DNA from 4 places in the Devosia litorisediminis genome. Region 2 is predicted to be linked to each of the others. Evidence: predicted binding sites of a transcription regulator. Region 2 holds the regulator's gene; each other region holds the start of a gene.

Region 1 (8,104 bases), 560 kb from region 2:
TCGAAAAAATCTTCGAGCCCTTCTTTACCACCAAGGAATTGGGCAAGGGCACTGGTCTGGGTCTGTCGACAGTCTATGGGATCGTCAAGCAGACCGAGGGCTATATCTATCCCGTGTCGACCGTGGGCGTTGGCACCACATTCAAGATCTTCCTACCGCGCCATGTGGCCAGCGAAAGCGAAGTGGCGGCCAAGGTTGCAGCAGCGGCAGCGCCAGTGCGCGACCTGACGGGACACGAACGCATTTTGTTGGTTGAAGACGAGGAGAGCGTGCGCGCCTTTTCGGCCCAGGCATTGCGTGCGACGGGCTATGAAGTGTTCGAGGCTGATGGCGGCGAAGAGGCCATGGAAGTGCTCGAGGATATCGACTTCAAGATCGATCTGATGATCTCGGACGTGGTTATGCCTGAAATGGACGGCCCCAGCCTGCTCAAGGAAGTGCGCAAGTCCATGCCGAACCTGAAGGTGATCTTTGTGTCCGGCTATGCTGAGGAAAGCGTGCGCCGCGACATCGAAGATGATCAGAGCGTGGAGTTCCTGCCCAAGCCCTATTCGCTCGACCAGATCAACTCCAAGGTCAAGGAAGTGCTGCAGAAGCTGGGCAAGGATGAGGTGCATTGAACGAGCAGGGGCGGTTTCCTGGTCCCAGTGAACTCAATGTTCTCGGCGAGGCATTGCAGCCCTGTTCACACGATCCACTAACTGGCTTCTTCCGCACGGGATTTTGTGCTGCTGGACCTGATCATGCCGCCGTGCATCTGGTGTGCATCGCCGTCAGCGACGTGTTTCTGGCTTATTCGAGATCGGTCGGCAACGATCTGACGACACCCATGCCGCAATTCGCCTTTCCCGGACTGGTGGAGGGCAATCGCTGGTGCCTGGTGGCAGGGCGATGGATGCAGGCACATGTCGCCGGTATGGCACCGCGTGTCTATTTGCGCGCTACAAATCAGGCCGTGCTGGGGCTGGTACCCCTCAACCTGCTCAAGAGTTACGCGCTGGACCTGAATTGAAAACGGGCGCCTTGGCGCCCGTATCGTCGCGGCCCTAGGCGGTGCCACCGGGAGTGGGTGTTCCGGATGCCAGCAGACCTTTTTCTGCCAGCGTGGTCCACAGTTCAGCGGGTATGGCGACATCCCACCAATCGAGGATGCCGTCGAGTTCCGCCGGCGAACGCGGGCCGGGCAAGACGTTGCACACCACGGGATGGGTCAGGGGAAATTGCAGCGCAGCTGCGGGCAGGGGCACATTGAACTGGGTGCACACCGTCTCGATGGCCTTGACGCGGGCGACGATGGCTTCAGGGGCCTTGGCGTAGTTGAACGTCGTGCCGCCTACCAGAATGCCGGAATTGAATGGGCCGCCGACCACGACAGATGAGCCGCGTTGGGCGGCCGTAGTCATGAAGGGGGCCAGCGCGGTCTGTTCGAGCAGGGTGTAGCGGCCTGCCAACAGGAACACATCCCAATCGCCTAGCGTCATGGCATCCATGAGCACTTCCCACTCGTTGACGCCCAGGCCGATGGCACTGACCACGCCAGTGTCTCGCAGCTCGCGCAGAGCGCGATAGCCGCCGCTGGCCAGTTGCTGCCAGAGCGGTTTGTTGGCTTCCACGCCGTGGGTTGCGACCCCGATGTCGTGGACATAGAGAATGTCGACATTATTGACGCCCAGCCGCTGCAGGCTGTCCTCAAACGAGCGCATGATGCCGTCGTAGGAGTAATCGTAGACCTGATCGAAGGGCAGGGGATCGACCCAGGCGCCCTTGTCCTGAACGTCGGGGCTCACCGGCTTGAGCAGACGGCCCACTTTGGTGGACAGTATTGTCTCTGCACGGCGGGTGCGCACGACATCGCCGACCAGATGTTCGGAGCGGCCCAGACCATATTGCGGCGCAGTATCGACGTGGTTCAATCCGGCATCGAGCGCATGATGAATAGTGGCGCGAGCCTGATCTGCGGGGACAGCCGAGAAGATACCAGCCAAGCTGGCGCAGCCCAGCCCCAGCGTGGTGATCTCGAGACTGGACTGGCCAATGCGGCGTTTTTCAAGTGTGCGAGCCATGCTGTTTCCCCGGCAATTCAAAACGCGGGGAAACTGACATGTTAGTTGCTATGCAGCAAGTTAATAGATGCTGCCCACGATCAAGGGGTGTTCTGTCTCCATGCGCACTGGATTGCGGAGGGCTGCGCCGAACTGCGCTTCTTCGAGTTCGAAAATGTCGTCCGGCTGGGTCGAAATACCGTCAGCAAAGCTCAGGGTTGCAGTGCCGAAGCAATGCACGTGGACATCGCCTGGGTTGCGGAACAGGTTGTATTTGAAGTGGTGATATTCCAGATTGGCGATGGTGTGGCTCATATTGTCTTCGCCCGACAGGAAGGGCTTTTCCCACAGCACCTTGCCGTCGCGGTAGATGCGCGACATGCCCTCGATATGGGCAGGCAAATCACCGACCCGCAGTTCGGGACCAAAGGAGCAGGCGCGCAGCTTGGAGTGAGCCAGATAGAGATAGTTGACGCGTTCGGTGACGTGATCGGAGAATTCATTTGCCAAGGCAAAACCAAGGCGTCGTGGCTGACCATTGTGATCGATCACGTAAATTCCAGCGATCTCGGGCTCCTCGCCGGCGTCGAGCGCAAATCCTGGGGAAGGGATGGGGTGGCCTGGGCGAACCACTGAATAGCCATTACCCTTGTAGAACCATTCGGGCTGGACACCCTTCTCGCCATCAGCGGGCTTGCCGTTTTCCAGGCCCATCTGGAACATCTTCATGGAATCGGTGAGGTCATTTTCCGTCTTGGTGCCATTGGCCTTGTGCATGGCATCGCGAGTTGCGGCGGAACCGAGATGGGTCAATCCGGTACCGGTCACGTATAGATGAGCGGGATCGGGATGATCGATAGGCGAGAGCATGCGGCCTTCGGCGAGAATCGCACCGCGGTCAACAGTGGCCCCCAGCCCTTTGGCCTCGATCAGGGCTGCCAGCCCACCCAGACCGGCCAGCGCCTCAATGGTCAGATCATAAACACTGGTGGCACCGATAACAGTTCGGGCGACGTCGTTCTGGATGGCGGCCACGGCACGACTGCCGTCGAGATCGAAGAACTGGATGAGATTCATGGCGCGGCTCCTGCGCGAAAAACGCCCCAAAGGGCAAGGTTGCAGGCATAAAACGCAACATGGGTGCCAGTGGCAAGTCCAAAAATCATACTTATTAGGCGCTAGCTGTCGACGGCCTTGATTCTATACACCTCAAAATTGGATCCGGCACGATGTTCTCATTTTGTCCCTTGACTTAAACGGAACAAGATGAGAACAAATAAAGCACATTGTATGCACCCCCAAACGAGGTGGCCGCGCGTTGCGCAGTCTCCCAGAGCGTGGAATAAGGAGAGAATTGATGGCTAACGCGTCGCTTCGTGTTGTTGAAGGTGGATCGATGGATAAGGACAAGGCACTCGCCGCAGCGCTCGGTCAGATTGAGCGCAATTTCGGCAAGGGCTCGATCATGCGTCTGGGCGAGGCCAGCTCGATCGAGGTGGAGTCGATCTCGACTGGCTCGCTCGGTCTGGATATCGCGCTGGGCATTGGCGGCCTGCCAAAAGGCCGTATCGTTGAGATTTTTGGACCAGAAAGCTCGGGTAAGACCACGCTGGCACTGCATGTGATTGCCGAGGCCCAGAAAGCCGGCGGTATCTGCGCCTTCGTTGATGCCGAACACGCGCTGGACCCAATCTATGCTCGCAAGCTGGGTGTCAATGTTGACGATCTGCTGATCTCGCAGCCGGATGCCGGCGAACAGGCGCTGGAAATTACCGATACGCTGGTGCGGTCGGGTGCGATCGACGTCCTTGTTGTCGATTCTGTCGCTGCACTGACGCCACGCGCCGAGTTGGAAGGCGAGATGGGCGACTCGCTGCCGGGCCTGCAGGCCCGTTTGATGAGTCAGGCCATGCGCAAGCTGACTTCCTCGATCTCGAAGTCGAAATGTCTGGTGATCTTCATCAACCAAATCCGCATGAAGATTGGCGTGATGTACGGTTCGCCCGAGACCACGACCGGCGGCAATGCGCTGAAGTTCTATGCTTCGGTTCGTCTTGATATCCGTCGTATCGGCGCACTCAAGGATCGCGAAGAGATCGTGGGCAACCAGACCCGGGTCAAGGTCGTCAAGAACAAGCTGGCGCCGCCATTCCGTCAGGTTGAATTCGATATCATGTATGGCGAGGGCATTTCCAAGACCGGCGAACTGCTCGATCTGGGCGTCAAAGCCGGGATTGTTGAGAAGGCGGGTGCCTGGTTCTCATGGGATAGCCAGCGTCTGGGGCAGGGCCGTGAAAACGCGCGGCAATATCTCAAGGATAATCCTGAAGCTGCCCGCACCATCGAACAGGGTGTGCGCGAAAGCTCGGGCCTGTTGGGCGAAGTACTGCTGGTCGAAGGATCGGGCACGACCGAAGACGAATAGGTTTTTCCTCCCATGCGGGGATGACTGGGCACCGCGATAGCGGTGCCCTTTTTGTTTTGGCGCGTCCTGCTGGAAGGTCGCAGAGCAAGAATTTGCAGCGGTTGGCTGGGCGCAAAGATGCAGCGGCAGGCCCGCTGGAGGTGTTCTAAAGAATGGTGATTGACGCCAGATCGGCTCCGGAGGGTCTGGCGGGCGCAGCAATGCTGGACATTTCGCCAAGCTGCGCGATAGAAAGCCAGCCTAACTTTGCTGTGGTGCGCGGGCACCAGTCTCCGAATGAAAGTCCTCTCATGACCAGCGTAAACGACCTGCGTTCGAGCTTTACAAACTACTTTACCCGCAATGGTCATGAGGCGGTGGCGTCCAGCCCATTGGTCCCGCGCAATGATCCGACACTGATGTTCACCAATGCGGGCATGGTGCAGTTCAAGAATACCTTTACCGGTATCGAGAAGCGGCCATATTCGCGGGCGACTTCGGCGCAGAAATGCGTGCGGGCTGGCGGCAAGCATAATGATCTGGACAATGTCGGCTTCACGGCCCGCCACCACACCTTCTTTGAAATGTTGGGTAATTTCTCGTTCGGCGATTACTTCAAGGAAGAAGCGATCGAGCTGGCCTGGACGCTGCTTACCAAAGAGTGGGATTTGCCCAAGGAAAAGCTGATGGTCACCGTCTATCAGGACGATGACGAGGCCATGGCGCTGTGGAAGAAGATTGCTGGCTTGGGCGAAGACCGGATCGTGCGGCTCGGCGCCAAGTCGAACTTCTGGCAGATGGGCGATACCGGTCCGTGTGGTCCGTGCTCAGAGATTTTTTACGATCATGGCGAGCATGTCTGGGGTGGCCCTCCGGGTTCACCAGAGGAAGATGGCGATCGCTGGATCGAGATCTGGAACTTGGTGTTCATGCAGTATGAACAGCAGGGTGACGGTAGCCGTGACAGCCTGCCTCGCCCCTCGATCGATACCGGCATGGGCATCGAGCGTATCGCTGCGGTGATGCAGGGCGTGCACGACAATTACGATATTGACCTGTTCAAGTCGCTGATCGGGGCAGCCGCTTCGGCGACCGGGGTTGATCCAAAGGGCGAGGGCAATCGCAGCCTGCGCGTGATCGCCGACCACTTGCGCTCGATGAGCTTCCTGATTGCCGAGGGCGTGCTGCCTTCCAACGAGGGTCGTGGCTATGTGCTGCGCCGGATCATGCGTCGTGCAATGCGGCACGCTACGTTGTTGGGTGCCAGTGAGCCGGTAATCCACAAGCTGGTGTCGACGCTGGTGCGGGAAATGGGGCAGGCCTATCCCGAACTGCGCAGCGGTGAAGCCATGATCGCTGAAACGGTGCGGCTTGAAGAGGGACGTTTCCTTAAGACGTTGGGCCGCGGCTTGCAGATACTGGCCGATGAAACCAAGGATATGAACGAAGGGGCAGTGCTTGATGGCGGTTCGGCCTTCAAGCTCTATGACACCTATGGATTTCCGCTCGATCTGACGCAGGACGCGCTTCGTCTGCGTGGCATTACTGTGGATCAGCCCGGCTTTGACGCAGCTATGGCAGCACAGAAGGCAGAGGCCCGCGCCAGTTGGTCCGGTGCCGGTGGTGCTGCCACCGATACTGTCTGGTTCGGGCTGGCTGACAAGCTGGGCCCGACTGAATTTCTCGGCTACGAGACCGAGACGGCCGAGGCTGAGATCAAGGCACTGCTCAAGGACGGCGTTGAAGTTGCTGCATTGGCCGCCGACGAAGAGGGCATCGTGGTGGTCAACCAGACGCCGTTCTACGGCGAGAGTGGCGGCCAGGTTGGTGATAGCGGCGCATTGCATGGCGATGGTCTTGCCGCTGATGTGCAGGACACGCAGAAGTTTCATGGCGTCTTTGCCCATATGGTGAAGGTGAGTGAAGGCACGCTCAAGGTTGGTCAGCCGATCACGCTGGTGGTTGATCACACGCGCCGGTCCTCGATCCGCTCCAACCATTCGGCGACCCATTTGCTGCATGAAGCGCTTCGCATCGTGCTGGGCGACCACGTCGCGCAAAAGGGTTCGATGGTGTCGCCTGACCGTCTGCGCTTTGACTTTGTGCACACCAAGCCGGTGACCGAGCAGGAGATGGCCGAGGTCGAAGACATCGCCAACGCCATCGTGCTGCAGAATACCCCGGTTGAAACGCGCTTGATGGGCGTTGATGAGGCCAAGGAATCCGGCGCGCGGGCCCTGTTTGGCGAGAAGTATGGCGACGAAGTGCGCGTGGTGGCCATGGGTGAGCCGACAGGCAATGGCCTGGGCTGGTCGGTGGAGCTGTGTGGCGGCACGCATGTGCGTCGGACTGGCGACATCGGTTTGGTGTCGATCGTGGCGGAAAGTGCCGTGGGGGCTGGCGTGCGCCGCATTGAAGCGCTGACCGGTACGGCTGCGCGCCATCGCGGCAATACCAATGTGGCTATCGTGAACTCGGCGGCTGGTCTGCTGCGCTCTGGCGGTCATGAAGTGCTCGAGCGTATCGCGGCGTTGCAGGAGCAACTCAAACGCAGTGAAAAGGCCCTGAGTGACGCCAAGCAGAAGCTAGCCATGGGTGGCGGGTCGGAAAAGACCGAAGGTCCCGAGATCATCAATGGGATCGCGTTTGTTGGTCGGGTTGTCGAAGGGCTTCAACCTAAGGATCTGCGCGGCTTGATGGATCAGACCAAGAAGCAGGTCGGCTCTGCCGTGATCGCCATTGTCGGCGTTACGGATGATGGCAAGGCTGGGCTGGCTGTAGGGGTAACCGAGGACCTGATCGGCAAGGCCTCAGCGGTCGACCTGGTGCGGGCGGGCTCGGCGGCACTGGGCGGTCAGGGTGGCGGCGGTCGACCTGATATGGCGCAGGCCGGCGGCCCCAATGGAAGCAAGGCCGAAGAAGCTCTGGCTGCCATTCGCGCGTTGCTCTAGGGCGCTGCCGCGAACGAAATTCAAAGGCTCCCGCTCTGGCGGGGGCCTTTTTTTGTCGCGTTGGAGAGCGAACCAGATGCCTAAGGTCGCTCGCATTTTGCTCAAGAAGGACGACGATAAGCGGGCACGCGGGCAGCAGCGTCTAAAGGACTTCTGACGTCACCAAGGGGCCGATGAGCTCAATGCGGTTGGTCCAGATATAGCCGTCGAAAGTGTCAGGGATCGTCTTGAGTAGTTCGGGGGTGTCGATGCCCGAGGTGCCGGTTTCGCCTGCCTCGACAGGGCCGATCAGGATGATATCGCTGCCGGCCGCTGCCATTCGTTGGTGGAACAGGTCTGGCCAGCCCCACATTGCCCAGGTGTAGTTGATCGGCACCATGACGTGCGTATTGCGACATTCCACGGGGATATGCCCGCTCCAGCCAAGCAGAACGTAGCCGATCAGGCAGTATCTGGTGCCTGTAGAGGTGAAACCACGGAGGCCAGGTATCAATTCGTTAGCGCGTTCTGTCGGTTCGGTGCCGCCATAGGCAGACCACAAGGCGCGGCGGACATCGGGGTTCGCCTCGATGAGCGCAGCGAGTAGGATGCCCTCATAGGCGTCGCGGCTCTTGTAGTTGATCAGGAAACGCCCTTGGGGGAAGGCCGCGAACACCTCTGAGAGGGTGGGCATCAATCCAATCCCTTTGCCGCGCAGCGGGAAGGTG
Region 2 (8,104 bases):
TTCGGGATTGACGTGGGCCAGATCGTCACGATCGAGATAGGACACGGCCAGTTCGCGGAACACGTAATCCAGGATCGAGGTGGCGTTCTTGATCCGGTCATTGCCCATGACCATGCCGGCAGGCTCGAAGCGGGTGAAGGTGAAGGCCTCCACATACTCGTCCAGCGGCACGCCATATTGCAGGCCCAGCGAGATGGCGATGGCGAAATTGTTCATCATCGCGCGGAAGGCTGCGCCTTCCTTGTGCATGTCGATGAAGATCTCGCCCAGACGGCCATCATCATATTCGCCGGTGCGCAGATAGACCTTATGGCCACCAACGACGGCCTTCTGGGTGTAACCCTTGCGGCGATCGGGCATTTTTTCGCGGTCACGAATGACCGTTTCAACGATGCGCTCGACGATCTTTTCGGCAACCTGCGGCACGCGGGCGGCAGATGACATCGCCGCCATTTCCTCGGCTGCATCCTCGTCTTCATCCTCGTCGGCCGCAGCCAGCACGGATGAATTGAGCGGCTGGCTGAGCTTGGAGCCGTCGCGATAGAGCGCATTGGCCTTCAAGGCCAGGCGCCAGGACAGCATATAGGCCTGCTTGGCGTCTTCGACGGTCGCGTCGTTTGGCATGTTGATGGTCTTGGAAATCGCGCCCGAGATGAAAGGCTGTGCAGCCGCCATCATCAGGATGTGCGATTCAATCGACAGCGAGCGCTTGCCGATCTTGCCGCAAGGCGCAGCGCAATCGAACACGGGCAGATGCTCGGCCTTGAGGTGCGGGGCACCTTCCAGGGTCATCGCGCCACAGACGTGGATATTGGCCGCCTCGATATCCTTCTTGGAAAAGCCCAGGAAGCTGAGCAGGTCGAACGAGAAATCGCCCAGTTGCTCATCGGTGACGCCCAGCGTCTTGAGGAAGTCCGCACCCAGTGTCCACTGGTTGAAGATGAACTTGATGTCGAAGGCCGATGCGGTCGCAGCGTTCAGCGCGGCGATCTTCTCATCGGTAAAGCCCTTGGCCTTGAGCGTGGATGGATTGACGCCCGGTGCCTGGTTGAGATTGCCATGGCCGACCGCATAGGCCTCCATCTCGGCAATATCGGCTTCCGAATAGCCCAGCGTGCGCAGGGCAGGTGGCACGGCGCGGTTGATGATCTTGAAGTAACCGCCACCGGCGAGCTTCTTGAACTTGACCAGCGCAAAGTCTGGCTCGATGCCGGTGGTGTCGCAATCCATCACCAGACCGATCGTGCCGGTCGGGGCGATAACCGAAACCTGGGCGTTACGGTAGCCGTGCTTTTCGCCCAGCTTGAGCGCGTTGTCCCAGGCGATCTTGGCGCGTTCGCTCAATTCGCTGTCGATCAGCGAAGCATGATCGAGCGGCACGGGGGTGATCGAGAGCTTTTCATAGCCTTCGGCATTGCCGTGGGCAGCATTGCGGTGATTGCGGATGACGCGCAGCATGTGCTTGGAATTGCGCTTGTAATCCTTGAACGGGCCCAGCTCCTTGGCCATTTCGGCCGAGGTCGCATAGCTCACGCCGGTCATGATGGCGGTGACAGCACCGGCAATGGCGCGGCCTTCCTTGGAGTCATAGGGAATACCCGAGGTCATCAGGAAGCCGCCAATATTGGCGTAACCGATACCCAGCGTGCGGTATTCGAACGACCGTTCAGCAATCGCCTTGGATGGGAACTGCGCCATCATCACCGAGATTTCCAGCACCACGGTCCACAGACGCACGGTGTGCTCATAGGCAGCGGTGTTGAACGAGCCATCCTGGTTGCGATAGGGCAGCAGGTTCACCGATGCCAGATTGCAGGCGGTGTCATCAAGGAACATGTATTCCGAGCAGGGGTTCGATGCATTGATCGGACCGGCCTCGGGGCTGGTGTGCCACTCATTGATGGTGGTGTGGTACTGAATGCCGGGATCGGCCGAGGCCCAGGCGGCATAGCCCACCTGCTCCCACAGATCGCGGGCTTTAAGGGTCTTGGTGACAACGCCGGACTGGCGTGCCTTGAGGTCCCAGTCGCTATCGCCTTCAACGGCGCGCAGGAACTCGTCGCTCACCCGCACCGAATTGTTCGAGTTCTGGCCCGAAACGGTCAGGTAGGCTTCGCTGTCCCAATCGGTGTCGTAGACCGGGAATTCGATATCGGTATAGCCCTGCTTGGCGAACTGGATGACCCGGAAGATGTAGTTCTCGGGGACCAGGGCCTTCTTGGCAGCGCGCACTTCGCGCTTGAGCGCGGGGTTCATCGCCACATCAAAGCAGTCATCGCCGCTGCCTTCGCAGTTGACGGCAGCCTTCATGATGGCCTTGAGGTGCTTGGAGACGACCTTGGAGCCGGTCACCAAAGCGGCAACCTTCTGCTCTTCCTTGACCTTCCAGTTGATGTATTCCTCGACATCGGGGTGATCGATATCCAGCACCACCATCTTGGCGGCGCGACGGGTGGTGCCGCCCGACTTGATGGCGCCGGCCGCCCGGTCACCAATCTTGAGGAAGCTCATCAGACCGCTGGACTTGCCGCCGCCCGAGAGCTTTTCGCCCGAACCGCGCAGGGCCGAGAAATTGGTGCCGGTGCCCGAACCATATTTGAACAGGCGCGCTTCACGCACCCACAGATCCATGATGCCGTTTTCATTGACCAGATCGTCATTGACCGACTGGATGAAGCAGGCATGGGGCTGGGGATGTTCATACGAGCTCTTGGAACTCACCAGCTTGTGGGTGAAGGGGTCCACATAGAAGTGCCCCTGGCCCGGACCATCAATGCCATAGGCCCAGTGCAGACCGGTATTGAACCATTGCGGGCTGTTGGGCGCCACGCGCTGGCTGGCCAGCATATAGGCCAGCTCGTCAAAGAAGGTGCGCGCATCTTCTTCACTGTCGAAATAGCCGCCTTTCCAGCCCCAATAGGTCCAGGTGCCAGCCAGGCGATCAAACACCTGGCGGCTGTCCATTTCTGAACCGTAGCGCTCATCTTCCGGCAGCTTGGCGAGCGCAGCTTCGTCGGGGACGGAGCGCCACAGCCAGGACGGCACGGAATTCTCTTCAACCTTCTTGAGGGCCTTGGCGACGCCGGCCTTGCGGAAGTATTTCTGAGCAATGATGTCAGCCGCAACCTGGCTCCAGCTCTTGGGGATGGCGATATCTTCGAGCTTGAAGACGACCGAGCCATCCGGGTTGCGAATCTCACTCGTGGCCGAGCGGAATTCGAGACCGGCGTAGCGGTCTTCATTGGCTTTGGTAAACCGGCGTTCAATGCGCATAGTCGTCTTAGTCCCCAATGTAACGGGCACACAAATGCCCGCGAGCCGAAAAACCCGGCTTCTCACCCAAATCTGTTTTGACGCGTCACCAACCGAGCCCGTGGCCGGGCTCGAAAAACTTGCCTGTGCCCCTGTATGGCGCCGGTCTGATGCCAGTGCTTTGAGCAGGGGTCTTGAGCCGACGACATGGTGTGTTGTCGGCCTGTCCAAAACATCTGCCGATTCAAACGATGCGTCAACGCAAGAAATCACAAGGTCTAGTGGTTGGAGGGGTGGTTCAGACAACCACTAGTAGGCTCATTATGTGGATAGTGGGGACAAACTGCAAGGAAAACGCGGACTTGGCCGCCCCCTTTTATGCAGGCTGGAGCGTCACGTGAACGGCGCATATGTGAGCCGAACAAGCCCCGCTAAAGTGCCGAGATTCCACGGCTAAATTCACCGCCAGGCGCGTGTTTACAATGGGCTAACCATGCCACCAACGCCGTCGAATCAAACCGTCACAAAGCTGTCAAGCGCAGAAAAATTACGCGAAATCCACAATGCGCCCACTACCAGTGCTTGTGGTGATCTGCCTGTGACCCACTACCAGATGCTGTGTGCAGGGCAGGGTGGCGCTCACTGCAAAGCTGGCCCCGATGCCCCTCCTATAGAAGGGTGAGCGGGGCGCGAAAACAGCGCGCGAAAAACCCGCCAAACACTAGGCTGATCTGACCACGCATGTTACACCCGGCGCACTCGCAGCTATCGACGGCGGAATCGACAATTGGCTAAATCCGGTATCAAGCAGTTCCTGAGCGAAATCTTCTCCTGGTGGGGTGGTCAGACCTGGGGCACCCGTCTGTGGATCTGGCGCTTCGGCGACTATGTCGGCAGCGACGAATTCGGCAATCGCTATTTCCAGGATCGTAAGGCTGATCGGCGTTATGTGACCTATGCCGGCCCCGCTGACGCCTCGACCATTGGTCAGGGCTGGCACGGCTGGATGCACTATCGCACCGACATCGTGCCAACCAAGGCCAACTATGTCGCCAAGAGCTGGGAGCTGCCCCATCAGCAGAACCTGACCGGCACGGCAGCCGCCTATCGTCCCGATGGCAGCCTGCTCAACAAGGGCGAACGCCCCCGCGTGACCGGTGACTACGACGCCTGGTCGCCAGAATAAGGACGGCGCCTTGCGCCACCTCAAAACTCTTGCCCGCATGATGATGACCCTGGCGCCGCTCGCGGCGCTGGGCGTCTTTGGCGTTGCAGCGCCCGTATCGGCCCAGCCCATTGCCAATCCGGTGGCGACCTTTGCCGGGCTCGACAAGATCACCGGCCGCATCACCCGCTTCGACGTCTATATCGATGAAACCGTGCTGTTCGGCGCGCTCGAGATCACCCCGCGCGCCTGCTACAATCGCGCTGCCACCGAGACCCAGCGGACATCGGCCTTTCTCGAAGTCGATCAGCGCAGCCTGACCGGCACATCCAAGCGCATCTTTACCGGCTGGATGTTCGCCGACAGCCCGGCGCTCAACGCCGTCGATCACGCAGTCTATGATGTGTGGCTGATCGAGTGCCGCACCAGCACCGACGTACCGCCGCCCGACGCGCGCGACTGATTCTCTCAATGGTACTGGCCCGCTGACGCGCGCCATTCTAATGTCACCAGCATTGATGCAGGCGGGCAGAACTGCGCGACTGCATGATATTGCGGGAGGAGCGCCTTATGCTGACTGTTCCACGTTTCCAGGACCTGCCGGTCCAGACCTACGCCTATATCAGCTTTACCGTATCAATGGCCGAAATGGCGCAGCCCGCAAATGAGGGCTTTCCGGCGCTATTTTCCTGGCTCTCCGCCAATGGCATCACGCCGACCGGCGCGCCATTCTACAAATACAACCGCATCGATATGGCCAGAACGCTTGAAGTGGAAGCAGGGGTCCCGGTGGACCGCGCGGCAGCGGGTGACGACACCGTAAAATTCTCGCAACTACCGGCGGGGCATTACGTCTGGACCACCCATACCGGCCCCTATGACGATCTCTATGATGCCACAGCCATGCTGATCGGCTGGGCCAAGGAGCGGGGCATTGAATGGGATAGCGCAACCCAGTCCGACGGTCATCACTTTGCCTGTCGTCTGGAAATCTACGAGACCGACCCGGAGCAGGAACCTGATCCTGACAAGTGGGTCACCACATTGCGGATCAAGACCACCGGTCCGGCCTGAACGCCAATACCGGCATTGATCGCCCGTCACTCCCGAAGTCACGCACCGCGCGCCGCTAGGCCAAGGCGCTCAGATGCTCGTGAACGATGACCCAGCCATGCAAGCGCCGCTCGACAATGCAGGTGCCGCGACCGGCGCCAGATTGAACATCTCCGTTCACAACCGCCGTGTAGCAAAACAGATAGCGACAGGCCGCGATATCCTGACCTTTTACGATCCAGATCAGGTCTTCCAGCCAGTAGCGCTCGTCAACCAGCCGTGCCCATGTGGCTTCAAAGGCATCGCGTATCGCTGCAATGCCAAGATGAGATCCATCATTGAACCAGAAACTGGCATCCTGGGCGATCAAGGGCGCGACGACCGCGAAGCGATGCGTGTTGATCGCCTCGCCATAGGCCGCGATCAACGCTTCGGGCGTCGCCGCCCCCATCAATATTTACGCAGCAACCCGACAAGCCGGCCCTGAACCTTGACCCGGTCAGGCGGAAAAATGCGGGTCTCATAAGCCGGGTTGGCGGCTTCAAGTGCCACCGTATTGCCCTTGCGGCGCAAGCGCTTGAGCGTCGCTTCCTCATCATCCACCAGCGCCACGATGATCTCGCCGGTGCTGGCTGCATCCTGCTTTTTGATCAATACCGTGTCGCCATCAAAAATGCCGGCATCGATCATCGAGTCACCGCGCACTTCCAGTGCGTAATGCTCGCCGCTGCCCAGCATTTCGGGCGGCACCATAATGGTGTGGGAATGGCTCTGAATGGCCTCGATCGGCGTACCCGCTGCAATTCGACCCATCACCGGGATCGAAATCGAGCGCACGCCATCATCATCGGCGGCGACACGCGATGGCGGGCTCGCCACCTTGCCAAGATTGCCTTCGATCACCGATGGTTCAAAGCGGGCCTTACGGCCGCCAAGCGACGGGTTCATCGAATCCGGCAGCTTAACGACTTCCAGCGCCCGGGCCCGATTGGGCAGGCGGCGGATGAAACCGCGCTCTTCCAGCGCGGTGATCAGCCGGTGAATGCCCGACTTGGACGCCAGATCGAGGGCATCCTTCATCTCGTCGAACGAAGGCGGAATGCCGCTTTCCTTCATCCGTTCATGGATGAACATCAACAGCTCGTGTTGTTTGCGCGTCAGCATAGGCCCCTCGGGGTGAGAATCGGAACATAGACAGAACGACTATATGTGTTCCAGTTATGTTCTGCAATATGCTCGACGATTTTCCTGCAACTGGGGCGGCCCGAAACCTAGAAGGCGTCGACCACAATGGTTTCGACCAGCGTGCCCGCCGCCTGTCCAGGGGCCTGTTCGGGCTGCACAATCAACAGGTCAGCCAGCGCCATGGATGAAGTGTGCCCACTATCGGTCTGGGAAATTGGCAGCGCCACCGGACCATTGGGAGTCTGCTGCAACTGTGCCCGCATGAAATGCCGCCGCGCCGTATTGGCTGGGGTCGCGGCAGCCAGTGGCAGGTGCCAGGGCGTCTGCGGCGTCAGGCCCAGCCAGTGTCGCAGCGCCGGTTTGATGAAAACAATCGCCGTGACCATCGCCGAAACCGGATTGCCCGGCAGGCCGAATACCAGCGTCTTGCCGATCGTGCCGAACATCAGCGGCTTGCCCGGGCGCATATTGATGCGCCAGAAATCCAGCGTCACGCCCAGTTCAACGAGAATTTCCTGCACGATATCGTGGTCGCCAACGCTGGCGCCGCCGGTCGTGATCAGCACGTCCGGTGCATCGGCCAGAATGGCGCTGAGCTTGTCGCGCAGGGCTTCCCGGTCATCGCGGGCAATGCCGTGATCGGTCATGGTATGGGCATAGGGGGCCAGCATGGGCGCCAGCCCGAAGCTGTTGGAAGCAATGATCTGGTCAGGCCCCAGCGCCGCGCCGGGCAGGGCGAGTTCATCACCCGTCGCCAGCAGCGCAATACGCGGCCGTCGCGCCACGGTCAGCGTCGGGGTATTGGCTGCCGCGGCCACGGCAATCTGCATCGGGGTCAGTCGGACGCCAGCCTCGATCAGCGTCTGGCCTGTGGTGAAGTCATTGCCCAGGGCCCGGATATTGCGCCCCGGCAAGGGCTCGATGCTGAACGACACCTGATCGCCGTCGAGCAGGGCCTGTTCCTGCATGATGACGGCATCGGCCCCTTCGGGCACCGGCGCACCGGTAAAAATCCTGACCGCTTCTTGCGAGCCCAGACGTCCGGCATAACTGGCCCCGGCCTGGGAGGTCCCCACGACCTTGAGGCTGTGACCTTCCATGATGTCAGCGGCCCCGACGGCATAGCCATCCATGGCGCTGGCATTGAAGGGCGGCTGGTCATGGCGGGCCTTGACCGGTTCGAGCAAGACCCGACCCGCCGCCGCATCCAGCGACACGGTTTCGCCGACCGGCGTCGGCACGCGCTTGAGAATGGCCGCAATGGCCTCTTCAACGGGGAGCAGGCTCATGCGCGCACGAAATCCCCGGACTTGCCGCCCGATTTTTCCATCAGGCAGATATCGGTCACCACCATGGCGCGATCAATCGCCTTGGCCATGTCATACAATGTCAGCGCCGCCGTGGAGGCAGCCACCAATGCTTCCATCTCGACCCCGGTCTGGCCGGTAG
Region 3 (8,104 bases), 320 kb from region 2:
CCTTTGCCAACGTGCCGCCGCTGCAATCTTACGTCGTGCAAATCGCACGCGAGGTCTCTCCGGGTGCGGTTGATGTGGCGTCTGGTCTGAACATTGGTGCGTTCAACCTCGGGATCGCCGGGGGCGCATGGGCCGGGGGGCTTGTGGTCGAAGGCATCGGCCTTGCCGCTGCACCCTACATCGCCGCTGGTGTGGTGTTTGTGGCGATCGTTCTGGTGCGCCTGTCGGGTGGCCTGAACGCGCCAGACCCCCAAGCCGTCGCAGCCGAATAACCTCGCTCGTCTCGCCGCATCATGGTGCGGCGAGACGAGCCAATGACATGGAGCTTCGTGTCATGTCCGCCCTGAATCTGATCTGAAAAGCCCGCCTGACCAACCCTCGGGCTGGTGTTGACGTGGGAATGGCCTTTGTCAGTCAACTCTGGATGGAGACTTCATGCCCAAGACAACCAAAATTGCTCTTGCTGCGTTCATCACCTTTTTCATGGCCCCGATCATTGGTGGTGTGATGGGGTTCATCAATGCCGGATCTGCTTTGTTGGCCCATTGGCCGGCGTCATTCATCATGGCCTGACCGGTCGCCTTTATCGTCAGTCAGGTCGTGAACCCGCTGGCGTTCAAGCTGGCCTTCATGGTGGCGCCGTCACGCAAGGCGTAACGTTGGGGTTACGGATTGGTTTGGGGCGGGCGGTTTGCAGTCCGACCCCGACTGCTCAGCCAGCAAACCTATCTGTGGGGCTCAGGCCATGACCTTGGCGGGGCGGCGCGCGATAAAGGCAATCATAAAGCCGAGATAAACCAAAGCGGGGACCAGCAGGGCGTTGATGCCGAGCATGGCATAGCCCAGTCCGCCGATCAGCGCCCCGATCATCAGTGAGTTCCAGACCAGCAGGTGCTGCAGCCAGCGCCAGGGTGGCGCCAGTCCGCGCAGCGCACGGGCGAAGTCCTGGCCGGCGGCAAATAGCGTACCGGTCACGAAGGTTGTGCCCAACCGCACGGAGCCGGTGGCCGGCAGAATGGCATTCTGCGCGCCCGCGCCAGCAGCCAGCACCAGCATGAACTGGGTTGCCGGAAAACCCAGCATGGCCAGCGCCAGGGTCAGCAGCACGCTCGCCAGCACCAAAGCTGTGACCGCGCCCGATCCCCAGCGGGCCCCCGCCAGCAATGCCAGCATCGAGCCAATAAAGCTGCCGATCACAAACAGCAGCACCAGCGACGCAGCGGTCGCGGCGATGGACCAGCCGCCATGAGCCAGCGCGTCACCGAGCTGGGTGGTGTTGCCACTCATAAAGGAGGTGTAGTGGCCGCCCAGTTCGATGAAACCGATCGCGTCGGCGAAGCCGGCAGCAGCAGTCAGCAACAGCCCCAGACTTAGTTGCGGGGTGGGGGTCATCGGGCTGGCGACATGGTGGTGAGACTCGCTGAGCTGAGGGTGATCAAAGACTGGTCGCTTCGATCCCGTGCGGCAAGGGTTTTGCGGCTTGCGTGCATCTCGATGTTAACAGTCTGCTAACCAGTGACCGCCAATCCCCGCTGTTCCCGCTAGTCACACTCGACAGGAACAAACATCGAACGTATAAGAACATTATAGCAACACGGGAGACGACGATGCTCACTTTCATCAAGGACTTTGCCGCATTCGTTACGCTGGGCGCCTTCACGATTGGTTCGCTCACCTGGATGGATATCATTGCCCGACTCGTGTGACGCTGGCTGTGGATTGCGGCATCGGGGCGGTATGATAATCGCCCCGAGCCGGTCATAAAGGTTCACCATGCACGGCCCCGGTTTTATCCATCTCCACGTTCACTCTGCCTATTCCCTGCTTGAGGGTGCGCTGCAGCTTGAGACCATTCTCAAACTCGCGGCCGCCGATGAGCAGCCGGCGCTGGGTATTGCCGATACCGGCAATCTGTTCGGGGCGTTGGAGTTTTCCGAAAAAGCCAGCAAGAAGGGCATTCAGCCGCTGGTCGGGGTTGAACTGGCGATTGATTTTGCGGCCAGCGAAGAGCGCGTCAACGAACGCGGCCACATCGCCTGGAGCGGCAAGTCCAGCGTGGTGCTGCTGGCCCAGAGCGAGGTGGGTTTCGGCAATCTGTCGCGACTGGTTTCGCAGTCCTATATTGAAGGCGACGGGGGCACGGCGCGGGCACAACTGGACTGGCTGTCGCGGGAGCGGCTCGAGGGGCTGATCTGTCTCAGCGGCGGCCCTGAGGGGGCCATCGACATGGCCTTCGCCCAGGGGCAGGATGCCAATGCGATCAAGCGGCTGGACCGTCTGGCGGAGCTGTTTGGCGAGCGCTTCTACATCGAATTGCAGCGCCATGGCCGGGTGCAGGAAGCAGCCGTGGAGCCGCGGCTGGTGGATTACGCCTACCGCAAGGGCATTCCTCTGGTCGCCACTAATGAGCCCTTCTTCAAATCGGCCAAGGAATTTGAGGCGCATGATGCGCTGCTGGCGATAGCCGGCGGCACCGTGCTGGCCCAGACCGAGCGGCGCAAGCTGAACGATCAGTACTATTTCAAGACCCGGGCCGAGATGGAGGCGCTGTTCTCCGATCTGCCCGAGGCGCTGAACTCCACGGTCGAGATCGCCCAGCGCGTGTCCTACCGACCGCAGACCCGCAAGCCCATCCTGCCCAAATTCGCCGCAGCGCCAGATCTGAGCGATGAAGACGCCGTGGCGGCCGAGGCCGACGCGCTGCGCGCCATGGCAGAGGAGGGGCTGCGCAACCGCCTTGAAGCCACAGGTCCGGCACCCGGCAAGACCGAGCAGGAATACTGGGAGCGACTGGAGTTCGAACTCGACATCATCCAGTCGATGAAGTTTCCGGGCTACTTCCTGATCGTGGCCGATTTCATTCGCTGGTCAAAATCGCAGGGCATTCCGGTCGGTCCCGGCCGTGGTTCGGGTGCTGGCTCGCTGGTGGCTTATGCCACCACCATTACCGACCTTGATCCGCTGGCCTACAATCTGCTGTTCGAACGCTTCCTGAACCCAGAACGCGTTTCGATGCCCGACTTTGACATCGATTTCTGTCAGGATCGGCGCGAAGAAGTCATTCGCTACGTGCAGCGCAAATACGGCACCGAACAGGTCAGTCAGATCATCACCTTCGGTACGCTGCAGGCGCGCGCTGTGCTGCGCGACGTCGGGCGCGTGCTGCAAATGCCCTATGGCCAGGTGGACCGCATCTGCAAGATGGTGCCCGCCAATCCGGCCGACCCCTGGTCGATCGAGCGCACCATGACCGAGGTCCCCGAATTCAAGGCGCTGAGCGAAGAAGACGAAACCGTGGCCGATCTGGTGGCCATCGGCAAGAATCTCGAAGGTCTGTTCCGCCACGCCTCGACCCACGCTGCCGGTATCATCATTGGTGACCGGCCGCTGCATGATCTGGCGCCGCTTTATCGCGATCCGCGCTCGGACATGCCGGTGTGCCAGTACAATATGAAGTGGAGCGAGGCCGCCGGCCTGGTCAAGTTCGACTTTCTGGGCCTCAAGACACTGACCACGGTGCAGTACGCGGTCAACATGGTCAATCTGGATGGCGGCAGCTTCCGGATTGAAGATATCCCGATCAACGACAAGCCGACCTACGAGCTGTATGCGCGGGGCGACACGTTTGGCGTGTTCCAGGTTGAGGGCGCTGGCATGCGTCGGGCGCTGCTCGACATGAAGCCCGACCGGTTCGAGGACATCATCGCTATCGTGGCGTTGTATCGTCCCGGTCCAATGGACAATATTCCGCTGTTCTGTGACCGCAAGCATGGTCGCGAGGAGGTGGAATACCCGCATCCAGAGCTGTCCAAGGTGCTCGACGAGACCTATGGCATTATCGTCTATCAGGAACAGGTGATGCAGATTGCGCAGCTGCTCAGCGGTTACTCGCTGGGTGAAGCCGATATGCTGCGCCGCGCCATGGGCAAGAAGATCAAGGCTGAGATGGACGCGCAGCGCGAGCGTTTCCGCGAAGGGGCGATCAAGCACGGTCTCAAGCAGTCGCTCGCCGACACAATTTTTGACCTGCTCGCCAAGTTCGCCAATTACGGCTTCAACAAGAGCCATGCCGCAACCTACGCCCTGGTGAGCTACCAGACCGCCTATCTCAAGGCGCATTATCCGCACGAGTTCCTGGCAGCGTCGATGACGCTGGATATGGGCAATACCGATAAGCTGGCCGAGTTCCGCAGCGAAGCCAAGCGCAACAAGATCGAACTCGTACCGCCCTGCGTGAACCGCTCACAGGTGGTGTTCTCGGTCAAGGACAAGGCCATTCTTTATGGCCTGTGCGCGGTCAAGGGCGTCGGTCGCCAGGTGGCCGAGCACATCATCGAGGTGCGTGGTGATACCCCGTTCAAGGACCTGGGTGACTTTGCTCGCCGGGTTGATCCGCGCGTGCTGTCCAAGCGGACACTGGAAACGCTGGCGAACGCCGGTGCGTTTGATGATATCGTGCCGCGGCGCGAAGTGGCCTTTGCGGCCATCGAAACCGTGATGGGCATGGCCCACACGCTGACCGCGGAGCGCAATGAAGGTCAGTGGAACATGTTCGACGCTGGCGAGCCTGAAACGCTGCGCCTGCCCGAAGGGGTGCCGAACTGGTCCACAACCGAACGTGCCGACCGTGAGCTTTCGGCCTTTGGCTTCCATCTGTCGGCCCACCCGCTCGATGCCTATTCCGACATGTTCGACAAGCTGCGGGTGCAGCGTTGGGGTGATTTTGAACGGGCCGTCAAGGATGGCGCCTCGGCGGGACGTCTGGCCGGGACCATTAGCGGTCGGCAGGATCGCCGGACCCGCAAGGGAACGCCGATGATGATCCTGACGCTGTCCGATCAGTCGGGCAGCTATGAAGTGATCGCGTTTTCCGAGCAGATTACCCAGTTCGGTGCCATTCTGCAGCCGGGCAAATCCGTGATCCTGCAGGTTGGCGCGGATGAGCGCGCTGAGGGCGTGAGCCTGCGGCTGCTGTCGGCCGAGCCCATTGATGGCATTGCCGAAAAGATCGACCGGCGCCTGACCGTGTTTGCTGCCAGTGCTGCGCCCCTGGGATCTATCAGTGCCCAGCTCAAGCGGGGCGGGGAGGGATCTGTCAATTTCGTGGTGATCCGCGATGGTGGTGCCCGTGAGTACGAGATCGAACTGCCCGGCACCTACCTGCTGACAACGGCCGTCGCCGGGGGGATCAAGGCGCTTGAAGGCGTGACGGATGTCCGCTTCCACTGATTGAAGCGTGGTGTCTGCCGTCCTAGACGACGGTGATGTGGCTGTCATGTCGGGTTCACTGGCTGACTGCCTTGGTGCGAACGCTTGTTGTGCGCTGATCACGACGTGTCAGTGCTTCGGGCGTTTGTCGTCTGCGTGTCGTGCGGCCCGCCGGTTTGCTTTCGCAAGGAATGGGCGTGGGGCAGGGCTTATCTCACTTGCCCTTTTTAGAGACATCGCCTATATCGCGCTTGCGTTTGACTGCGTGTCAGCGCGATTTCACACACGAGGCAGGCTTTTCGGGGAACCGAAGATCCATCCGGTGGCGGGATACCGTCGCAGCGCCTTGTGGAGGCATCAACCGGTAAACAAGGAGCAGCCCACATGGCACTGCCCGATTTCTCTATGCGTCAATTGCTTGAAGCTGGCGTCCACTTTGGTCACCAGAAGCACCGCTGGAACCCCAAGATGGAACGCTACATCTTTGGCGTTCGCAACGACATTCACATTCTCGATCTGAGTCAGACCGTGCCGGCTCTGAGCCGCGCCCTGCAGCTGATCAGCGACACTGTTGCTGACGGTGGCCGCGTGCTGTTCGTTGGTACCAAGCGTCAGGCTGCTCCGCTGGTAGCTGATGCTGCCAAGCAGTCGGCTCAGTACTTCGTGAACTCCCGCTGGCTCGGCGGCACGCTGACCAACTGGCAGACCATCTCGAACTCGATCGCCCGCCTGCGTACCCTGGAAGCCATGAGCGAAGACGAACTCGCTCTGCGCACCAAGAAGGAACGCCTGATGATGAGCCGCGAGCAGGAACGCCTTGAGCGTGACCTGGGCGGCATCAAGGACATGGGCAACCTGCCATCGCTGCTGTTCGTGATCGACACGAACAAGGAAGCCAATGCGATCAAGGAAGCTCGTCGTCTGGGTATCCCAGTTGTGGCTATCGTTGATACAAATTGCGATCCCGACACTGTCGATTATCCGATCCCGGGCAATGACGATGCGTCGCGCGCACTTGAACTCTACGTGTCGCTCGTCGCCAAGGCTGCCATTGACGGCATCGCCCGTTCGTCGTCCGACTTCGGCGCCGATCTGGGTGCTGTTGAGCAGGCTCCTGCAGAAGAACTGCCAGTTGAAGCAGCGCCTGCTGTTGAAGCTGCCGCAGAAGCACCTGCTGCCGCTGAACCAGCCGCCAAGTAAGTTCGCTACGACGAACTCTATATTGATTTGAACCATGCGGCCCCCTCAGACGGGGCCGCCAAGAGGTGACCCCATGGATATCACTGCAGGAATGGTCAAGCAGCTTCGCGACGCGACTGACGTCGGGATGATGGACTGCAAGAAGGCCCTGGTCGAAAACAATGGCGACATGGAAGCAGCAATCGACTGGTTGCGCACCCGTGGCTTGTCCAAGGCTGCCAAAAAGGCTGATCGTATTGCCGCCGAAGGCCTGGTCGGCATTGCCGCCGATGGCAAGAAGGCTGCCGTTGTCGAAGTGAACTCGGAAACTGACTTTGTTGCGCGCAACGAGCAGTTCCAGACCATCGTCGACAATATTGCCAAGCTGGCGCTCGACGCTGACGGCGACGCTGCCAAGCTCGGCGAAATGCCGTTCCCAGGCGCCGGTCATTCGGTTTCTGCCGAGTTGAACGAAGCCATCGCCAAGATTGGCGAGAACATGAACCTGCGTCGCACTGAGGTTGTCTCGGTCACTGATGGCGTGGTGGAAAGCTATGTCCACAATGCCGTCAAGGCAGGCCTGGGCAAGATCGGCATTCTGGTTGCACTGGAATCGACCGGCGACAAGGCTGCGCTGGCCACTCTGGGCAAGCAGCTGGCAATGCACATTGCAGCCACCAACCCGCTTTCGATCGATCCCGAAGACCTCGACCAGGACGTTGTGGCGCGCGAGCGCAGCATCATTCTCGAGCAGGTCAAGGAATCGGGCAAGCCCGCTGATATCGCCGAAAAGATGGTCGATGGCCGTATGCGCAAGTACTTCGAAGAAGTCACGCTGCTGGCACAGACCTTCGTGATCGATGGCGAGACCAAGGTCCGCGATGCGATCAAGAATGCCGAGAAGGATGTTGGCGCCCCGATCAAGCTGACCAAGTTCGTGCGCTATGCGCTGGGCGAGGGCATTGAGAAGGCCGAGAGTGACTTCGCTGCTGAAGTGGCTGCCACTGCCGGCGTGAAGAAGTAACGCCTTTAATGATTGCGGGTGGGCCCAAGGGCCCGCTCGCCGTTCTCCCGCCTGCCTTGATTTGGCCCGGGATCGAGCACAAAACCCTGTCTAAACTTGTTTCGACTGGTGTAGCGCTTTCTTTTGAAGGCGCTTTTGCCTTAGTGTCTGCCGGGCCGCCGGATTCGGTGCCCCACCGCTTTTTTCCGTAAGGGGTTCGTCGATGGTGCCTGCCTATAAACGCATTTTGCTCAAGGTGTCGGGTGAGGTGCTGGCCGGGGACCAGTCTTTCGGCATTGAACCCGAATTTCTCCAGTCCGTTGCCAAGCAGATCGCTGATGCCGCCAAGAACGGTTCGCAGATCGCTATTGTTATCGGTGCTGGCAATATTTTCCGCGGTATGGCTGTTGCGGCCAATGGCACTGATCGCGTGACCGCTGACCTGATGGGCATGCTGGGCACGGTGATCAATTCACTGGCCCTGAGCAATGCCATTGCCCGCCAGGGCATCAAGTCAAAGGTGTTTTCTGCGCTGAACATGCCCTCGGTCGCCGATAGCTTCACGGCACGCGCCGCCAAGGCTGCGCTGGATGAAGGGTTTGTCGTGGTGTGTGCCGGTGGTACCGGCAATCCGTTTTTTACGACCGATACGGCAGCGGCGCTCAAGGCCATCGAACTTGACTGCGACGTGTTGCTCAAGGGGACCAAGGTGGA
Region 4 (8,104 bases), 210 kb from region 2:
TCGATCAGCAGCCAAGGGGCGTGGCACACGGCGGCAACGACTTTCTTCTGTTCCCAGAAAGCTTTGATCAGTTCTATTGCCTTGGGTTCGACGCGCAACAGGTCGGGGTTGATCTGTCCGCCAGGCAGCACGATGGCGTCGTAATCGTCGGCCGAAGCATTCGAGAGCGCCTTGTCGACTGGCACGCTATCGCCCCAGTCGGTCTTGTCCCAGCCCTTGATCTCGCCGGTCTCTGGCGAAATCACATGCACAGTGGCACCTGCGTCGCGCAGCGTGTTCAGCGGCACTTCCAGCTCGGATTGTTCAAAGCCGTTGGTGGCGAGGATGGCGATGTTTTTCCCGGTAAGGTTCTGCATGGGTCACTCCTGTTCGTTGTCGGGCTCAACGGGTCAGGATTGCAGGAGTTCCAGCCCTTTCAGGCTTGTGATCACGCTATCGCGGACAACAAAACACCCGCATCTCAAAGAGAAGCGGGTGTTCGGTTTGGGTCGACTTGGAGGTTTGAAATCGACGACTTAGAGCGAGCTGACATGATCACGTGCAACGCGATTGATATCGGTGCGCGAGATGCCCAGATCGTTGAGCTGGCGGTTGTCGAGAGCGGCGAGTTCACGAACGGTCTGCTGGTAAGCGGCCCATTTCTTGAAGGTATTGCGAATGTTCATTTGGAAGTCTCCTTGGTTTACGAGCTTATATTTAGGGCAGTGCCACCAGAATGAGCAGTGGGATAATGGTCAAATGAGCTATGCGTTCTGTGCGGGGCTGGGCAAATTGTGGTTACCAAAACTCTAACCCGTGCAAAACATTGATGGCCGCCGGCTGGCGTCTTGGCGGCCATCGCAAATTCGGTGGCTCGAAAAAGCCTAGCGATCAAACAGCGACCGGGTCATTTTCGAAAAGTCGGGACCTGAGATCCCCAGTAGATCGGCATCACGCGTTGAGGGAACGTCCATTTCCCGCAACGTCTGCTTGATGTCGACCAGGCGCTTGACGCGCCAGACGGCTCTCACAAACATCGGCGTATTCCCTTTTGGCTGTCTTGTAGACAGGCCCAAGATGGGGTGATTTGGACGGAAGCGCCATGTCGTAAACGTCAACTGCATCATGCAGAGAGCGCATATCAATTTCACAAATTTGTCGTGCTGGTGCCACTTTGGCGTCAGGCCATGCGGCGGCTCGGCCCGGTGGAGGACACACCGCGTCCAGCCACCAGAGAAACCTATCGGCTAACAGACTGCTAGCACTGACATGCACTTACCTGCGTTTTTGGCCTACTCGGCAGCCTCGGTCGCGAAATGCGGCCGACGACCGATCACCTCCTTGAGGAAGTGCCCGGTATGCGAACGCGCATTGGCCGCCACATCCTCGGGCGTACCTACTGCCACAATCTCGCCACCGCCATCGCCGCCCTCTGGTCCCAGATCGATGACCCAGTCGGCGGTCTTGATGACTTCAAGATTGTGCTCGATCACCACAACGGTATTGCCGCCCTCAACCAACTCGTGCAGCACCTCGAGCAGCTTGGCCACATCGTGGAAATGCAGACCCGTGGTCGGCTCATCGAGCATATAGAGTGTGCGACCGGTGGCGCGCTTGGACAATTCCTTGGACAGCTTGACGCGCTGCGCCTCACCACCCGAAAGCGTGGTGGCTGGCTGGCCGATCTTGACGTATCCCAGCCCCACCCGCTGCAGCGTGGCAAACTTGTCGCGAATCGTCGGCACCGCCGAGAAGAAATCGACGCCTTCGTCGATCGTCATGTCCAGGATGTCAGAGATCGACTTGCCCTTGAACTGCACTTCAAGCGTTTCGCGGTTGTAGCGCTTGCCCTTGCATACGTCGCAGGTGACGTAGACGTCGGGCAGGAAGTGCATCTCGATCTTGAGCACGCCATCGCCCTGGCATTTCTCGCAGCGCCCGCCCTTGACGTTGAAGCTGAACCGGCCCGGACCATAGCCACGTGTCTTGGCTTCGGGGAGACCGGCAAACCACTCGCGCAGCGGCGTGAAGGCGCCGGTATAGGTTGCTGGATTGGAGCGCGGCGTGCGGCCAATCGGCGACTGGTCGATATCGATGACCTTGTCGAGGAATTCGAGGCCCGTCAGGGATTCGTGCGGGGCAGGCACCACGCGGGCGCCATTCAGCCGGCGCGCAATGGCCTGATACATGGTGTCGATCATCAGGGTGGACTTGCCGCCGCCCGACACACCGGTAATAGCCACGAACATGCCCAGCGGCACATCCACCGAAACGTTTTTAAGGTTATTGCCCGTCGCGCCCTTGATGCTGAGCGCCTTGCCCGGCTTGCCGGTGCGGCGCTCGGCTGGCATGGCAATGCCCATGCGGCCCGACAGATATTTGCCGGTCAGCGAATCGGGGTGATTGAGGATGTCCTGCGGCGTGCCTTCAGCCACGATATGGCCGCCATGCACACCCGCGCCGGGGCCGATGTCGACGACATAGTCCGCCGTCATGATGGCATCTTCGTCATGTTCGACCACGATGACCGTATTGCCGATATCACGCAGCCGCTGCAGGGTTTCAAGCAGTCGGGCATTGTCGCGCTGATGCAGACCGATCGAGGGCTCATCAAGCACATAGAGCACGCCGGTCAGGCCCGAGCCGATCTGACTGGCCAGACGGATGCGCTGGCTCTCGCCGCCCGACAGCGTTCCCGAATTGCGGGCCATGGTCAGATAGTCCAGTCCCACATCGATCAGGAAGTTCAGGCGCTCACGAATCTCTTTGAGAATGCGCTCGCCGATCAGCTTCTGATTGTCGGTAAAGCGCTCGGGCAGGGCCTCGAACCACTCCGCCGCGCTGCGGATCGACTTCTCAGTGACCTGACCGACATGCAGCCCGTCAATCTTGACTGCCAGCGATTCCGGCTTCAGGCGATAGCCGCCACAGGCCACGCAGGGCTTGGCGGACATGTACTTCTCGATCTCTTCGCGCATGCCGGCGCTCTCGGTTTCCCGATAACGACGCTCGAGATTGCCGATCACGCCTTCAAAAACCTTGCTGGTCTTGTACTGGCGCAAACCGTCCTCATAGACGAAATCAATCTTGGTCTTGCCCGTGCCGTAGAGCACGGCGTGCTGCACATCGAAGGGCAGCTCGTTCCACGCGGTGCCGATCGATGCGCCAAAGTGCTTGGCGACGGCGCTCAGTGTCTGCTTGTAATAGGGTGCGCTGGTCTTGGACCAAGGCAGAATGGCGCCATCGCGCAGCGACAGCGTTGGATCGGGCACGATCTGATCGGAGTCGATCTTCTGCTCGGTGCCCAGGCCATCACAGACCGGGCAGGCGCCAAACGGGTTGTTGAACGAGAACAGGCGTGGCTCGATCTCGGCAATGGTGAAGCCGGAAACAGGGCAGGCGAACTTTTCCGAAAAAGTCTGCTGGCGCGGCGTGCCATCCTCGTTCTTCTCGTCGGCAAACTCGATCAGTGCAATGCCATCGGCCAGCTTGAGCGCGGTTTCAAAGCTTTCGGCCAGTCGTCCGGCGATATCGGGTCCGATGACCAGACGGTCGATGACCACTTCAATGTCGTGCTTGAGCTTTTTGTCGAGCGCCGGGGCGTCTTCGATCTCGTGGTATTCGCCATCAATCTTGACGCGCTGGAAGCCCTTGCGCATCAGGTCGGCGAGTTCCTTCTTGTATTCACCCTTGCGACCGCGGGCGATGGGCGCCAGCAGGTAGAGCCTTGTGCCTTCGGCCAGTTCAAGGGTCTTGTCGACCATCTGGGTAACGGTCTGGCTTTCAATGGGCAGGCCGGTGGCGGGCGAGTAGGGCACGCCGACGCGCGCGAACAGCAGGCGCAGATAATCATAGATTTCGGTGACCGTGCCCACGGTAGAACGCGGGTTGCGGCTGGTGGTCTTTTGCTCGATGGAGATTGCGGGGCTCAGCCCCTCAATATGCTCGACATCGGGCTTCTGCATCATCTCGAGGAACTGCCGGGCATAGGCCGACAGTGATTCCACGTAACGGCGCTGCCCTTCGGCATAGATGGTGTCGAACGCCAGCGACGATTTACCTGACCCCGACAGGCCCGTCATGACGATCAGGCTGTCGCGTGGCAGCTTCACGTCGATCCCCTTGAGATTGTGTTCGCGGGCACCGCGTACGATGATCTCTCGGTTCAGGCTGGGCTTTGGCGTCATCATTGTAGTCCATGGCTCGGTGCGCCAGAGTGGCTGCACAGCGGTCAAACGGTCATTCGGCAGGGCGGGAAGAACAGGAAAATAGGCGCGGCAGGCCCTTGCCGCAAGCCGGCCTCACGCATGGCGGCCCGGCACCACATTCACCTTAGCGTGTCCGCTCACCCTTGCCACGTCGCATATCGCAATCGGAACATAAACGGAACGCAACAGATTCGGTCAAGTTCGACTGTTTTGCATCCGCCCAGTTATGGAACACGCCACTGCGCGCACCGTTCCAAACTGCAACGCGCCAGGTGCCCGATTGGATCGCATTGGTTTGATACAATGCTGCTGACAGGATGTGTCAGCAGCAGTCAGCGCGAGCGAGGGCAATCGGTTCCCCTAGGGGCGCCAGCACGTGTTAGGCTGACGTTCGGGCCTGCAATACTGCGGGCCTCTCCCGAGACAGATCGGACTTTTATGCACATCCCCGTATGGACGAAACCTGCGCTTTACGGCGCGGCAGCCGGCGCCATTGCCCTTGCCATTGTTGGCTTTAACTGGGGCGGTTGGGTCACTGGCGGTAGCGCCCAAGAGATGGCATCGACCCAGTCGGCCTCCGACGTCGCGACAGCGCTGACCCCTTATTGCGTGCAGCAGTCGACGTCGGCAGCCAATCGCGTCACCGTTCTGGCCGACCTCAAGGAAGCCTCGACCTATTCGCGCCGCGGCATCATCGAGAAGTCGGGCTGGGCGACACCGCTTGGCGCAGAAGACCCCAATCGCGATCTGGCCAATGCCTGCGCACTGGCGCTCGCCGACGCCTGATCCTGCCCAGTCCAGCGCCTCGAGGCACACAACCTCGGGGCGCTTGACAAATTCGGCGCCCGGAACATAATGTGAACATATGCCGAGCACGACCGGTGCAGCGCCTTTCTTATGTGTTTAAAACACGCTGTTCCCGCGCGCGCCCGGTCAAGTGAAGCGCTATAACCACCTATCTCTGCAGCCCTTGATCAATAAGCCCACGCGCTGGGTGGGTAGGGTCTGCACAACCGTAAGTAAGCGCCCCGCAACCAGGCAGTCCGGGGCTGAATTGAAAAAGGAATGAGCGATGGCAGGCAGTGTCAACAAGGTGATCCTGGTCGGCAATCTCGGCGCGGATCCAGAGGTCCGCAATCTCCCCAGCGGTGGCAAGGTGGTCAATCTGTCCATCGCCACCTCGGAGAACTGGAAAGACAAGAACACCGGCGAGCGCCGTGAGAAGACCGAATGGCACCGCGTGGTGATCTTTTCGGAAGGTCTGGCGCGCGTCGCCGAAAGCTATCTGCGCAAGGGCTCCAAGGTCTATATCGAAGGCCAGTTGCAGACCCGCAAATGGCAGGATCAGTCCGGTCAGGACAAATACTCCACCGAGATCGTGCTGCAGGGCTTCAACTCGACCATGACCCTGCTTGACGGTCGTGGCGATGGCGATAATGCAGGTGGCGGCGATGGCGGCGGTTTCCGCGGCGCCCGCGACAACAATAATGGTGGCGGCGGCGGCGGTGCGCGTCGGCCCCAGGCCAATGCTCCGGCTTTCGAGCCCGGCGGCATGGACGACGATATCCCGTTCTAAGGCGCGAACGCGTCGATACCGGAATGCTCAAAGGGGTTGCGCAAGCAGCCCCTTTTTTGTGGCCTGATAGATGCGGTCAGTGCTTGTGGGTGCGGCTTGTATTGCGTCCGGCAGCCTTGGCGGCATAGAGGGCGGTATCTGCATCATGGAACAGATCGTCGGCCGTGCCGCGACGGTGGCATGCCACCCCGACCGATGCGCTCAGCGCGATGGCGTGACCATTATGCTCATAGGGCTGACCCACGGCCTTCACGATACGATCGCCAAGCGCCGAGATTTCGCTCTCGGTCTGCTTGGGGCCCATCAGTACGGCGAATTCATCCCCGCCAATGCGAGCCAGCAGGCTGGCCTGGTCACAACACGCCGTCAAACGCCTTGCAGCTTCCCGCAGGCATTGATCGCCCAGCGCATGGCCGAAGCTGTCATTGATCTGCTTGAAACCGTCCAGATCCACCAGCAGCAGGCCGCCAATCGGCGCAACCGCCAGATTACCGAGCCGGGTCTGAAACTGACTGCGATTGGCCAGCCCGGTCATCACATCGGTTTCGGCCAGATAGCGGGTCTTGTCCGCCAGCAGCTTTTCCTCGGTAATGTCCTGCTTCATTCCGAAGATACGGACGGCGACGCCATCGCGGGCTTCCACATTGCCGGTCAGGCGCATCCAGCGGCGAGCGCCACTGGCGGTGATGATTTCCGCATCGACCGTGAAATCACTGCAATTGGCGATGGCTTGGGCGCGCGCGGCCTCCATCGTCTGCCGGGATTGGTCCGTATAGTGCCGTAGCGTGACGTCACGGCTCAGCTCGCTGCCGCGTGGCAACTCGAACAGGTCGTAGACGCTGTCCGTCCAGTTCAGGGATTCATCGGCGAGGTCGCAGGACCAGATGCCGATCTTGGCAGTCTGTGAGGCGCGTTCGAACTGGTTCTGTTCAAGCGCGAGTTGAGCCTTGTGCTGCGCGATCTGGCGGGCCAGCCGGTTAATGGTGGCGTCGCTGGTGACCTCGATGGCCAACCCGGCAAGCCGATGCGCCATGGCCTCGCTGCGGGGGCGGGCATCGCTCAGGCTGAGCAGTAGCTTGATCTTGTCGTCGCCCGTTGGCAGCACCATGCCGGCATAAAAGCCCAGCGCGGCAGGGCTACCCTGGCTGCGGGCGATATCGGCGACGATCAGCGGGCCGTCACTGGCCGCGGCGCGCTTCATCCAGGGGCCGAGAAGTCTAGTATCCGGGCTGGCACCACTGGCGGCCAGCAGCCGAAACCCATCGGTTTCAATGCGGGAGAGGGTGACGCTGTCGATATCGAGCAGTGCACATAGCCGCGACAGCACCGCCAACACCGGATCGGTGGCAGTCTTTTCGGTTGTGCGCGGGCGCCGGATAGTCGTGGCGGCAAGGCTGCTCAAATTACGCGACCCAAATACTCGGTTGTCGCGCTTATTCTAGTCGATCGCCGGTTAAGACTTTCTGCAACTGGGATGAGCCGGGCGCATTGCGCCCAGCGCGCCGGCGTCTGGATTATTTGGTGAAGGGAACCTCGGCGCGCAGGCTGTCGCCATTCTCGACATAGATCACATCGAACACCACCTTGATGGCGTCGGACTGCAGATTGATCTGTGCTGAAATGGCCAGTTCCTTGCCATCTTCATCCTCGTCGCGTTCCTGCAGATTGAAGATCAGATTGCTGCCGCGCTTCTGCCCCACAGCGACGCCGCGGAAGGTGGCGTTTGAACTCATCACGGCTTCATAGCGCTTGCTGGCCGCGATATAGGCCATGGTGCCCGCCACGGTCAGCTGGGTGCCCGCCAGGCTGCAACGGCCGCTGTAATTGACCTTGTCCTGATTGCCCTGCTTGAGCGAAAGACGGCAGACCACCGTTTCGACATTGGCGCCGGTCAGCGTGCCCCGGCCACGCCATTCCCCGATATAGGTTTGCAGCAACGCCACCTCGGCGGGGCCGGCAAAGGCGGGGGCTGCGCCACCCATCACCAGCAGACCCGTCAACGCGGCGCCGCGCGCCAGCCGTCCGAAACACTTCATCGCCTTAGGCCTCCAAGAAAATCATGCCCCCCGGCAGATTTATTGCATGATCGGGATGGCACCCCAGAATCAAGCCGGGGCAATCTAGCCGTGCCCGGCAAACTCTTACAAGCGCGCTCATGGTTCAGGACGGACCGGATAGGGGCCGCGCCCGGTCAGTGTGTCGCCGGTGGGATCATCGGGTGTGGGATCATGGTCGGCGGTGCGCACGCGGATCCGGCCCAGTGGCGCAAAGAACTTTGCCCCTGCCACCAGAATGGCCGGCAGCATGAACAGATCGCCGATCAGCGCCAGCGCCAGTGACA

The links. Region 2 encodes LexA, which represses DNA repair genes until DNA is damaged. Its sites were predicted from a motif close to TGTTCNNNNTGTGTTCNG; they were not measured.
Region 1: recA (recombinase RecA) is a predicted target of LexA. The motif match lies at 3,300-3,317, and genes of this name have one in related genera.
Region 3: dnaE (DNA polymerase III subunit alpha) is a predicted target of LexA. The motif match lies at 1,557-1,574, and genes of this name have one in related genera.
Region 4: ssb (single-stranded DNA-binding protein) is a predicted target of LexA. The motif match lies at 5,034-5,051, and genes of this name have one in related genera.

Annotation. Positions count from the first base shown of each region.
Region 1 covers NZ_JAGXTP010000001.1:922,157-930,260, forward strand. The annotation lists gene cckA (cell cycle histidine kinase CckA) at 1-620, shown strand, start outside; gene KD146_RS04365 (DUF2237 family protein) at 617-1,012, shown strand; gene KD146_RS04370 (aldo/keto reductase) at 1,047-2,063, opposite strand; gene araD1 (AraD1 family protein) at 2,124-3,119, opposite strand; gene recA (recombinase RecA) at 3,400-4,467, shown strand; gene alaS (alanine--tRNA ligase) at 4,758-7,397, shown strand; gene KD146_RS04390 (glycerophosphodiester phosphodiesterase family protein) at 7,540-8,104, opposite strand, start outside.
Region 2 covers NZ_JAGXTP010000001.1:1,477,927-1,486,030, reverse strand. The annotation lists gene KD146_RS07140 (vitamin B12-dependent ribonucleotide reductase) at 1-3,273, opposite strand, end outside; gene KD146_RS07135 (NADH:ubiquinone oxidoreductase subunit NDUFA12) at 4,055-4,438, shown strand; gene KD146_RS07130 (DUF2155 domain-containing protein) at 4,476-4,880, shown strand; gene KD146_RS07125 (GyrI-like domain-containing protein) at 4,988-5,491, shown strand; gene KD146_RS07120 (YybH family protein) at 5,547-5,921, opposite strand; gene lexA (transcriptional repressor LexA) at 5,921-6,634, opposite strand; gene KD146_RS07110 (molybdopterin molybdotransferase MoeA) at 6,742-7,944, opposite strand; gene moaC (cyclic pyranopterin monophosphate synthase MoaC) at 7,941-8,104, opposite strand, start outside.
Region 3 covers NZ_JAGXTP010000001.1:1,159,924-1,168,027, forward strand. The annotation lists gene KD146_RS05615 (MFS transporter) at 1-272, shown strand, start outside; gene KD146_RS05620 (hypothetical protein) at 436-573, shown strand; gene KD146_RS05625 (YoaK family protein) at 739-1,392, opposite strand; gene dnaE (DNA polymerase III subunit alpha) at 1,774-5,229, shown strand; gene rpsB (30S ribosomal protein S2) at 5,593-6,408, shown strand; gene tsf (translation elongation factor Ts) at 6,482-7,411, shown strand; gene pyrH (UMP kinase) at 7,614-8,104, shown strand, end outside.
Region 4 covers NZ_JAGXTP010000001.1:1,691,498-1,699,601, reverse strand. The annotation lists gene KD146_RS08110 (type 1 glutamine amidotransferase domain-containing protein) at 1-356, opposite strand, end outside; gene KD146_RS08105 (DUF1127 domain-containing protein) at 516-665, opposite strand; gene KD146_RS08100 (hypothetical protein) at 864-1,016, opposite strand; gene uvrA (excinuclease ABC subunit UvrA) at 1,272-4,166, opposite strand; gene KD146_RS18555 (ribonuclease H1 domain-containing protein) at 4,312-4,491, opposite strand; gene KD146_RS08090 (hypothetical protein) at 4,626-4,973, shown strand; gene ssb (single-stranded DNA-binding protein) at 5,260-5,763, shown strand; gene KD146_RS08080 (sensor domain-containing diguanylate cyclase) at 5,840-7,165, opposite strand; gene KD146_RS08075 (hypothetical protein) at 7,278-7,799, opposite strand; gene KD146_RS08070 (efflux RND transporter permease subunit) at 7,917-8,104, opposite strand, start outside.